2 regions of the Burkholderia arboris genome follow, and region 2 is predicted to be linked to the other one. Evidence: riboswitches for the same ligand, from Rfam matches in the RefSeq annotation. Region 2 holds a riboswitch; the other holds the start of a gene.
The links. Region 2 has a riboswitch for FMN ahead of OHZ10_RS26975 (6,7-dimethyl-8-ribityllumazine synthase). Riboswitches for the same ligand answer to the same signal wherever they lie in the genome.
Positions count from the first base shown of each region.

Region 1 (5,588 bases), on a different replicon from region 2:
CCACCTGTCCGGCGAGGACATCTTCTTCCCGAACCTGACGGGCCTCGTGCACATCTCCGGTGTCGAGGAAGCCGACCTGCCGGTCGACCGGATGCGCGACGGCCACCGCGTGCTGGTCGGCCACGCCGACCGGCTCGGCAACCTCCGGCAACTGCGCGAACTGCTTGCACGCGGCTACCGCGGCGCGTTCTCGTTCGAGCCGTTCGCGAGCGAGATCGCCGAGGCCGGCGACATCGAAGCGCAGCTGCGGGCGAGCATCGACTACGTGCGCGGTGAACTGGCGGATCGCTGATACAGCATCAGGGCACGCTGCCGACGCATGTCGCGTGCCTGGAAAACAATCGAATCAACAGGAGAACGGAATGATCGAATTCGCTTTGTTCGGCGCGGGCAGGATCGGCAAGATCCACGCGGCGAATCTCGCGCGCCATCCGGGCGCGAAGCTCAGGTACGTGATCGACCGGCATGCGCCGTCGGCCGAAGCGCTCGCGCACGCGCACGGCGCGCAGGTCGCCGGCATCGAGCGCGCGCTCGGCGACGCGTCGGTGCAGGCTGTCGTGATCGCGTCGAGCACCGACACGCACGCGGACCTGATCGTCGCGGCCGCGAACGCGGGCAAGGCCGTGTTCTGCGAGAAGCCGGTCGACCTGACCGTCGAACGCGCGCGCGCGTGCGCGGACGTCGTGCGGCGCACCGGCGTGACCTGCATGATCGGCTTCCAGCGCCGCTTCGACCCGACGTTCGCGGCGCTGAAGGCACGTGTCGAGCGCGGCGAGATCGGTGCGCCGGAAATGCTGGTCGTCACGAGCCGCGACCCGGGCGCGCCGCCGGCCGACTACCTCCGCAGCTCGGGCGGCATCTTCAAGGACATGCTGATCCACGACTTCGACGTGTTCCGCTGGATCCTCGGCGACGAAGCGCAGACGCTGCACGCAACCGGCAGTTGCCTGACCGACCCGGCCGTACACGAAGCAGGCGACATCGATTCGACGGCCGTGACGATCCGCACGCGGCGCGGGTTGCTGTGCCAGATCAACACGTCGCGGCGCGCGGCCTACGGCTACGACCAGCGCTTCGAGCTGCTCGGCAGCAACGGGATGCTGCAGGCCGGCAACGTGCGGCCGACCGAGGTGAGCGCCTGGCTCGCCGGCGGCATCGCGGCCGACGTGCCGGAGCCGTTCTTCCTCGAGCGCTACCGGCATGCGTACGCGGCCGAGATCGCGCACTTCGTCGACGCGCTGCGCGACGGCACGCCGGTCCGGACGACGATCGACGACGGACTCGCCGCGCTCGAGCTGGCCGAAACCGCGATGACGTCGTGGAAAACGGGGCGCGTGATCGAGCTGTAACGCGACAAACAGCGGCGGCCCGGGCACCCGGACTGCCGCCATCGGGCGATCGGCGCGGCGGCGGCACGGAATGCGGCAACCGCACGCCCGCATCGGGCAAATTTGCCGAAACGTCGCGCGGCACGCGCGTGAAAGCACGTATGATGGCGAATTGATCGGCGTCGCCGGTCTACCGCATTTTCATCACCATGCTCGATCACCTCATCTGCGACTGCGACGGCGTGCTCGTCGACAGCGAAGTCATCGCCGACCGCGTGCTGCTCGATACGCTGTCCGCCACGTTCCCGAACCTCGATTTCGAAGCCGCCGCGAAATCGGCATTCGGCCAGCAGACGTCGCGCTTCCTCGCCGGGATCGAATCCCGCTTCGGGATCGAGATGCCCGCGAACTTCATCGAGACCATCGAGCACAACATCGAGGTCGCGCTCGCACAATCGCTCGCGCCGATCTCCGGCGTGCGCGACGCGCTGCTGAAGGTCACGCTGCCGGCGGCCGTCGTATCGAACAGCCGGCTCGTACGCGTGCGCAACTCGCTGAAACGCGCGGCGCTCACCGAGATCTTCGGCGAGCGCGTATTCAGTTCCGAGCAGGTGGCGCGCCCGAAACCCTACCCCGACGTGTACCTGCATGCGGCCCGGACGCTCGGCGTGGCGCCGGCGCGCTGCATCGTCGTCGAGGACAGCGTATCGGGGTTGAATGCCGCGCGCGCGGCCGGGATGAAGACGATCGCGTTCGTCGGCGCGAGCCACATCCCCGACAACTACGCGGACGCGCTGCGTGCGATGGGCATCACGCGGATCATGCGCAAGATGGACGAATTGCCGTCGCTCGTCGAAGCCGGCATGCGCGGCGAATTCGGCGACGTGCAGTCCTGATTGCCAGTCAGGCCGGATCGGGTCGATCCGGCCCGCCACGGGTGCGCGAACGCACCCGCCTTCCCTTCACTCAGGCCGGTTCGCAGCAGCGCTCGCGCGCGGCCGCCAGCGCCTCGCGAAACTCGACGAGTTCCGCGATCGTCAGCATCGGCAACCCGTGCCGTTGCGCGAAAAGCTCGACCTCGTCGCCGCGCGTCATCGTGCCATCCGGATTCATCAGCTCGCACAGCACGCCGGCCGGCTTCAGGCCCGCGAGGATCGACAGGTCGACCGTGCCTTCGGTGTGACCGCGGCGCGCGAGCACGCCACCCGGTTGCGCACGCAACGGAAATACGTGGCCGGGCCGCACGATGTCGTGCGGCTTTGCGCCTTCCGCGATCGCCGCACGGATCGTCGTCACGCGATCGGCCGCCGACACACCGGTATGCACGCCTTCGCGCGCTTCGATCGACACCGTGAACGCGGTGCCGTTGCGGCTCTCGTTGGTCTGCACCATCGGCGGCAGTTCGAGCGCGCGCACCGTGTCGTCGGTCAGGCACAGGCACACGATGCCGCTGCACTCGCGGATCAGCAGCGCCATCGTCTCGGGCGTGATGCGCTCGGCGGCGACGATCAGGTCGGCTTCGTTCTCGCGATCGTGGTCATCCTGCAGCACGACCGCACGGCCTGCGCGCATCGCATCGAGCGCAGCGGCGATGCGCGGCGGCACCGGTTCGGAATCCAGCAACGGGAGATCGGCAAAGGCGTCGGCGGGTGCCGACGATACGGACATCAAGGACATGTGAAACGCTCCTCGCAAATACGATTTGGGCGAAAAACGTTTCAGGGCATTGCAAACAGACAGAACGACAACCCGCTTCGCATGCGTCGCGAAGCGGCCCTGACGGACATGACTATCTGCACATCTTCTCTCATCCGGACTATGACCGTCGGCTCTGGCATTCGACCAGATCTGCTGACCCCGCGCGGATGCGCGGGCGCTCGCGGGCTCGCCGGCTTACGCCAGCCTACCGCCGGTGGGGAATTTCGCCCCGCCCTGAAGACGCACTGATTGCCGGACGGGGGTTCCCCGTCACCGGCGGGCCAAGCATACCGCAGCCGCGCGCGAAGCGCAGCGAACCACACCTAAAACCTTACTGACGACTCCGTCTAACGGCATCGTCCGAACGGCCGATCACCTGGCCGCGCGCCCGCGCAACAGCGGCAAAGCGGCCGTTCCGTACTCGTACTGCCCGCCCGGTCAGTGGGCCGCGTGCGCCGCGTCGGGCACGAGCCAGCGCGGCGGCACCTCGGGGCTCACCGTCACGCGGAACGCGCGCGCTTCGCTGTCGCCCGGGTTGCGCAGGCTGTACGGCTGGTCGGCATCGAACACGATCGCGTCGCCGGTCGCGAGCAACTGGCGACGGTCGTGCACGCTGACTTCGAGCGTGCCTTCGCTGACGACGAGGTTGACCGTCGTGCCGGGCGCGCGGCGCGCGCCGGGCTCCGTATGCAGCGGCGCGATCCGCAGCTCGTGGAATTCGGCTGCGGCCGGCTCGCCTTCCGGATACAGCGCGCGTGCCGAGAAACGGCCGTTCGAACTGACGACGCGCGAGGCGCGTTCGGCCGCCAGATGCTCGAAGCCGTTCACCGCATGGCGGCGCAGGAACGCAGCGACCGACACCTTCAATGCCGCTGCGATCTTGCAGAGCACCTTGATCGACGGCACGCTGCGCGCCGATTCGATCTGCGCGAGCATCGCGCGCGACACGCCGGACAGCCGCGCGAGCGCATCGAGCGACAGCTGCCGCTCGGCGCGCAAGCGCGCGAGGTTCACGCCGACGACCTGCTCGAGGAGGTCGAGCGACGCGGACGCGCGCAGGTCGGCAGCATTGCCGGACTCGAAGGAAGACACGTCGCGCACGAGCGCCAGGGATGAAGACATAGCATTGCCTCCGGGCCGCTGCGCGGCCCTGCGTATGGGGTAAGCCGGGATCGGAATCGGGTTGCGCCAGCCTTGGCGCGTATCGAAACGCTATCACCCGGCCTTGCACGGGCAAACGAAGTTATCTTCACACCGTTATCAGCATCGCGGAGGAATGCGTTTCTCGCGAACCTTTTCCTGCCGCTATCGCGTCACCGCCTGCTCGCCGCGGCAACGCTCACTGCGCGGCCGGCGCCGCGCCGCGTGCCGGGCCGCGCGCGTCGAGCCGCATCGCGAACCACGTGACGACCAGCGCCGCGAACGTCACCGCAACCGCGACCCACGGCAGCGAGTCGAGCGCGAAGCCGTGTTCCAGCGCGAGGCCGCCGAGCCACGCGCCGCCGGCATTGCCGACGTTGAACGCGCCGATGTTCAGCGTCGACGCGAGATGCGGTGCGCTCGCGGCCTTCTCGACCACGCGCGCCTGCAGCGGCGGCACCGTCGCGAACGCGGCGATCCCCCAGACGAATACGGTGACGGCGGCCGCGACCGGCAGGTGGCTCGTCTTCGCGAACACGGCCATCACGGCCATCAGCGCGACGAGGATCGCGATCAGCGACGGCATCAGCGCGCGGTCGGCGAGCTTGCCGCCGAGCGTGTTGCCGATCGTCAGCCCGGCGCCGAACAGCACGAGGACCAGCGCGACCGCGCGCGGCGAGTAGCCGGACACGGTTTCCAGAATCGGCGCGATGTACGTGAACACGACGAACACGCCGCCGAAGCCGAGCACCGTCATCAGCAGCGCGAGCCATACCTGCGGCTCCTTCAGCACGCGCACTTCGTGACCGAGGCCGACCGGCCCGCCGTCATGACGGTTCGGCACCAGCGCCGCCACGCCGCCGAGCGCCAGCACGCCGAGCGCGGCGACGATCCAGAACGACGCGCGCCAGCCGAGCAGCTGGCCGACGAACGTGCCGAACGGCACGCCGAGCACGTTCGACAGCGTGAGCCCGGTGAACATCAGCGCGATCGCGCTCGCGCGCTTGTCGGTCGGCACGAGCGACGCGGCGACCACCGCGCCGATCCCGAAGAACGATCCGTGCGCGAACGACGTGACGACGCGCGCGACCATCAGCATCGCGTAGCCGGACGCGGTCGCGCACAGCACGTTGCCGACGATGAAGATCGCCATCAGCAGTTGCAGCGCGGCCTTGCGCGGCATGCGGCTCGTCAGCACCGCGAGCAGCGGCGCGCCGGCCGCGACGCCGAGCGCATAGCCGGTGACGAGCAGGCCGGCCGACGGCAGCGACACGGCGAGGTCGTGCGCGACTTCGGGCAGCAGGCCCATGATGATGAATTCGGTGGTGCCGATGGCGAAGGCGCTGATCGCGAGCGCCAGTAACGGAATGGGCATGACGTTCTCCGGAAGGCGGCGGCTGCGGCGACCGGTCGGTGCCGCAC
Region 1 covers NZ_CP109821.1:3,096,878-3,102,465, forward strand. Annotated here, with positions in the region: gene OHZ10_RS14545 (TIM barrel protein) at 1-292, shown strand, start outside; gene iolG (inositol 2-dehydrogenase) at 363-1,349, shown strand; gene OHZ10_RS14555 (HAD family hydrolase) at 1,538-2,224, shown strand; gene ribB (3,4-dihydroxy-2-butanone-4-phosphate synthase) at 2,295-3,005, opposite strand; FMN riboswitch at 3,124-3,272, opposite strand; gene OHZ10_RS14565 (helix-turn-helix domain-containing protein) at 3,465-4,148, opposite strand; gene OHZ10_RS14570 (MFS transporter) at 4,366-5,541, opposite strand.
Region 1: it holds a riboswitch for FMN, as region 2 does, so the genes downstream of both, ribB (3,4-dihydroxy-2-butanone-4-phosphate synthase) here and OHZ10_RS26975 (6,7-dimethyl-8-ribityllumazine synthase) in region 2, are expected to answer to the same signal.

Region 2 (5,588 bases):
AGCCGTCCGCCGCGTTGCTGAAATGGCCGACCAGGATCTGGTCGAAGCCCGCTGCCTCGTGCGCCTGCGCGAAACGGCGCACGTAGTCGGGCTGGACGGCCGCGCCGCCCGGTACGTCGACCTCCGCGCCGGGTGTCGCGGTGATCATGCCGATGATGTCGACTGGCATGTCGGGATGTCCTCTTAGCGTTCGATGGGGAATCGCGGCAATGGCCGCACGCTCATTGCGCGGCGGCCGTCTTCTGCGCAGGCGCCGCGAACGCCCCCGCATACGAGCGGTCGAGCAGCTTCGACGTGTCGTACGCAGCCGGAATCACACCGGCCTTGTGCAGGAAGTCGGCCGTGTTCTGCGCGTCCTTCGCGGCCGTTTCGTCGACCGGGCCCACGCGCTGCTTCGCGTTGTTGAGCCAGCGGTACGCAACGTCGGGTTCAAGCTTCGCGCGCTTCGCCCACAGGTCCGCGTACTCGCGCGGATGGCTGTCGACCCACTGGCGCGCGGCCACCACGCGCCGCAGGAAATCGGTGATCTCGGCGCGCTTGCCCGACGCCGCCTGCTCGTTCGCGGCGACGAAGCTCAGCGCCGGCATCAGCCCCTGCGCGGTCGTCACGGGCCGCGCGCCTTGCCGCAAGGCGAGCGTGCTGACGAACGGCTCCCACAGCGACACGGCGTCGACCGAGCCGTTCGCGAGCGCGTTGGTCGCATCGATCGGCATCAGGTACGCGAACTTCACCGAATCGGCGCGCAGGCCCGCGTGTTCGAGCGCGCGCAGCACGAGCTGCTGGCTCCATGCGCCGCGCCAGACCGCGATGGTCTTGCCCTGCAGATCGGCCACGGTACGCACCGGCGAATGCTTCGGCACGAGGATCGCGACGCCGTCGAGGCTTTGCCGCGATACCGCGACGACCTTGACCGGCGCGCCGCGCGCGGCCAGCGTCAGCAGCGCGGAATCGCCGAGGAAGCCGACGTCGATTGCGTTGCCGTTCAGGCTTTCGGCGACGGGTGCGGCGGCCTGGAAATGCTTCCACTCGATCGTGTACGGCAGGTCCTTCAACACGCCGGACGCCTCCATCGAGGCCTGGATGTTGAAGTAGTTCTGTTCACCGACGCGCAGCGTGACGGTGTCCTTGGCAATGCCCGGCTGCGCGGCAAGCGCCAGCAAGAGCGCCGTGACGATTCGGCTCAACAACGTGATCTCCCGGAAGGTTGGCAGGCTGCCGCGCGATGGCGGCACCCTTTGTCCGCCGTGCGCGATGGCCGGCGAAACCGATGCAACCGATGCAACCGATGCAACCGATGCAACCGATGAAGATACGTCGATCCACTTCATGAGACAAACGCAATATTCTTCTATGGAAAGATGCAAATATTTTATGAAGCAACCGACCACGCCCTCGTGCTCGCCACCGGCCTCCGTCACGTGTCGTTCGAATGATTCCTCGATAGATATTTCGTGCGCGAAATAAATCCCGGACTATATTTCGCATACGAAATAACCACCCGGAACGAGGACGCCCATGACCGCCCAACCCATCGAGTTTTCGGCCGCCGACGGCTACGTGCTGCACGGCACGCTGTGGTCGCCGGACGCCGCGCCGCGCGCGCTGGTGCTGATCCATCCGGCGACGGCCGTGCCCGAGCGGCTGTATGCGGGCTTCGCACGCTTCCTGACCGAACGCGGCTTCGCGGCGCTGACCTACAACTATCGCGGCATCGGCGCATCGCGGCCCGCGCGCCTGGCCGCGCTGCGGTCGCGCATGCGCGACTGGATGGAGCTCGACGTGGGCGCCGCGACCGCATGGGCGCGGCAGGCGTATGAAGGGTTGCCGCTGCTGGCGGTCGGCCATAGCGTCGGCGGGCATGCGATCGGGCTGTCCGCAAGCACGCCGCATCTGCGCGCCGCCGTCCTCGTCGCCGCGCATGCGGGCAGCACGCGGCTGATCGCGCAGGCGGCCGAGCGCCTGAAGGTACGGCTGATCCTGCGTGTGCTCGGACCGCTGATGTCCGCGCTGCTCGGCTACGTGCCCGGCAAACGGCTCGGGCTCGGCGAGGATCTGCCGGCCGGCGTGTTCCGCGAATGGAGCCGCTGGACGACGCTGCCGCACTATTTCTTCGACGATCCGACGCTCGGCGCGGCCGAACGTTTCTCGAAGCAACGGTTGCCCATCCTCGCACTCGGTTTCAACGACGATCCGTGGGCCAACCCGGCCGCGATCGGCCTGCTGGTAAGCTATCTGACCCGCGCGAAGGTCGAACGCCGCCAGATCGATCCGCACGCGGCGGGCAGCGGCCCGGTCGGGCACATGGGCTTCTTTCGCAGCCGGCCCGGCACCGTGCTGTGGCCCGACGTCGCCGACTGGCTCGCGCAGGCGCTCGACACGCCACGCACCGCGGGCCGTCCCTCCCTTTCCATTGCAGCCGGGAACCCAGCTTGAGCGAAGACCGACGACTGTTTTTCATGTTGAACATCGGCCAGCGGCGCGTGCAGCGCTGGATCGACCGCAAGGCCGAAACCGAGACGCGCGCGAGCGCCGCGCAGGCCGGCGCGTTGTTCTGTCTCGCGAAGCAGGATGGTGCGCTGATCGGCGAAGTCGGCGCCGCGCTACAGCTCGCGCCGTCCGCGATGACGGGCCTTGCCGACCGGATGGCGAAGGCCGGCCTCATCACGCGTCATGCCGATTCCGACGACGGCCGCGCAACGCGGCTGTACCTGACCGACGAAGGCCACGCGGCGCTCAAGCGGGCGCGCGTGCTGCTGCGCGAACTGAACGGCAAGCTGTGCGACGGGTTTTCCGACGACGAACTCGATGTCGTCGCGCGCTGGCTGCACGCGTTGCAGGAGCGGTTTCCGGCAGAGCGCTGAGCGAAGGCGGCAACATCGTGTCGTTGCCGCCTTCGCTGACACCCCGCGAAAGCTGACATGCGTGCCGCCGCGCAGGCAACGCGGCGGCACGCACACCGCAACGCGTCAGGCAGCCTGCGGAATTGCAGCGACCACGGGTTCCGCTTTCAGCGCCGCGACCTTGCCGATCGTATCGACGCAGGCATGCGCGAGTTCCGCGCCCTTCACGAGGAAGTGCTCGTGGAAGTAGGCGACATGCTCGGCGCCGTGGAAATGATGCGGCGTCAGCACCGCCGACAGCACCACCACGCCGGTTTCGAGCTGCACCTGCATGAGGCCGGAAATCACCGCTTGCGCGACGAAGTCATGGCGATAGATGCCGCCGTCGACCACCAGGCCGGCGCACGCGATGGCCGCGTACTTGCCGGTTTTCGCGAGCAATTTGGCATGCAGCGGAATTTCGAAAGCGCCTGCCACTTCGAAGAAATCGCAATCCGCCTGGCTCAGGTTCGCGTTGGCGAGCCCGTCGACGAACGCGTTTCGGCACTGGTCGACGATCTCCTTGTGCCAGCACGACTGGACAAAAGCGATACGCGGCGCGGCAGTTTGGGAGGGGGAAGCAAGTTGGGTCATCGATGGGTCCTGTGTGAGTTGAATGGGCGCACAGGGACAAGCCGCGTACCTTGCGTACGCAACGAACCCCGCTCTCTCTCATCCGGACTTTAACCGTCGGCCCCGGAATCAAACCGGGTCTGCTGACCTTGCCGGACACATGCGTGCCGGCAAGCGCTCGCGGGCTACGCGCAATCGCGCGATTACCGCCGGTGGGGAATTTCACCCCGCCCTGAGAACGTTCGCGGCACATTGGCCGCGCCGGAAATCTATCACACTCTCGACGTGCAGGCGCATGGACATCGCCGCTCGCCTCATGCGCTCGGCGCACCCCGTCCCACGTTTCCCGCCATCGCCCCTCCGCTCCAGCCGCCCTTTTCACCGATCCGACAGAAACCCGACGGGAACCTGCCATTCGGCTTGGAATTTGAAATGATATAACATATCATTTCGGGTGCTCGTCCGCCCGACGCTGTTCCACTGTGGGTGGCCGGGCCTCGCCGAGCCATGTTCCAACGGGTCACTGCGCGTCATTGACGCAACAATATATCGTATCCAGCGGTGACCCGTATCGCTCGTTATCCGATCCGATTCCAACCGATTCACCGACCATGCGCGACCTCCCTCGTCTACCGCTTCGCCCGCTCTCGTCTCTTTCGCTGATGCTGTTCGCCGCCGTCGCCCACGCGCAGACCGATACGCCCGCGTCGTCGAATCCGGCACCGGCCGCCGCCCCGCTCGCGCCGATCTTCGTGACCGCGAACCCGCTCGGCGACACCGAGCCGATCGCGCCGACCGTGCAGCTTTCCGGCGATGCGCTGACGCGCCGCCAGGCCGATTCGCTCGGCGAAACGCTCAACGGGCTGCCCGGCGTGTCGACCACGACCTACGGACCGATGGTCGGCCGCCCGATCATCCGCGGAATGGACGGCGACCGGATCCGGCTGCTGCAGAACGGCGTCGCGGCCTACGACGCGTCGTCGTTGTCGTACGACCATGCGGTGCCGCAGGATCCGCTGTCGATCGAACGCATCGAAATCGTACGCGGCCCGGCCGCGCTGCTGTACGGCGGCAACGCGGTCGGCGGCGTGGTCAACACGATCGACAACCGGATCCCGCGCGAAGCGATCCAGGGCGTGACCGGCGCGCTCGACGCGCGCTACGGCGGCGCCAATTCCGTGCGCGCCGGTGCCGCGCAAGTCGAAGGCGGCAATGGCCGCTTCGCGTTCCACGTCGACGCGTTCGACCGCGAAACGAGCAAGCTGCGGATTCCCGGTTACGCGCGCAGCAGCCCGCAACGCGCGATCGACGGCCCCGACACGCCGCAGCCGGAAGGCAACGTGCCGAACAGCGACGGCCGCGTGCATGGCGGCGCGCTCGGCGCGTCGTACACGTGGGCCGACGGGTTCGCGGGCCTGTCGTACAGCGGTTACGAATCGAACTACGGCTCCGTCGCCGAAAGCGACGTGCGGCTGCGGATGCGGCAGGAACGCCTCGCGTTCGCGTCCGAGATCCGCAACCTGAGCGGGCCGTTCACGCAGCTGAAATTCGATTTCGCTTACACCGACTACCGTCACAAGGAAGTCGACAACGGCGAAACGGCGACCACCTTCCGCAATCGCGGCTACGAGGCGCGCATCGAGGCGCGGCATCGCAAGATCGGCCCGTTCGAAGGCGCGATCGGCGTGCAGTTCGGCCAGAACACGTTCTCCGCGCTCGGCGACGAAATGCTCGTGCCGTCCACGCGCACGAACAGCGTCGCGCTGTTCGGCCTCGAGGAATGGCAGGTCGTCCCGGCGCTGAAGCTGAGCCTCGGCGGCCGCTTCGAGCATGTGAAGGTCGATCCCGATCCGGCCGGCGTCGAGAAATTCGCGGGCGCGCAGCCGCGCGACTTCAACGCGGGCAGCCTGTCGGCCGGCGCGCTGTTCTCGCTGACGCCGGTATGGTCGGTCGCGGCGAACGTCGCGTACACCGAACGCGCGCCGACCTTCTACGAGCTGTATTCGAACGGCCCGCACGATGCGACCGGCCAGTTCCTGATCGGCAACCCGAACGCGTCGAAGGAAAAAGCCGTGTCGACCGACCTGTCGCTGCGCTATGCGAGCGGGCCGAACCGCGGTAGCGTCGGCGTGTTCT
Region 2 covers NZ_CP109822.1:2,157,432-2,163,019, forward strand. Annotated here, with positions in the region: gene OHZ10_RS26955 (LLM class flavin-dependent oxidoreductase) at 1-169, opposite strand, end outside; gene OHZ10_RS26960 (ABC transporter substrate-binding protein) at 222-1,187, opposite strand; gene OHZ10_RS26965 (alpha/beta hydrolase family protein) at 1,516-2,433, shown strand; gene OHZ10_RS26970 (MarR family winged helix-turn-helix transcriptional regulator) at 2,430-2,861, shown strand; gene OHZ10_RS26975 (6,7-dimethyl-8-ribityllumazine synthase) at 2,967-3,473, opposite strand; FMN riboswitch at 3,540-3,696, opposite strand; gene OHZ10_RS26980 (TonB-dependent receptor) at 4,064-5,588, shown strand, end outside.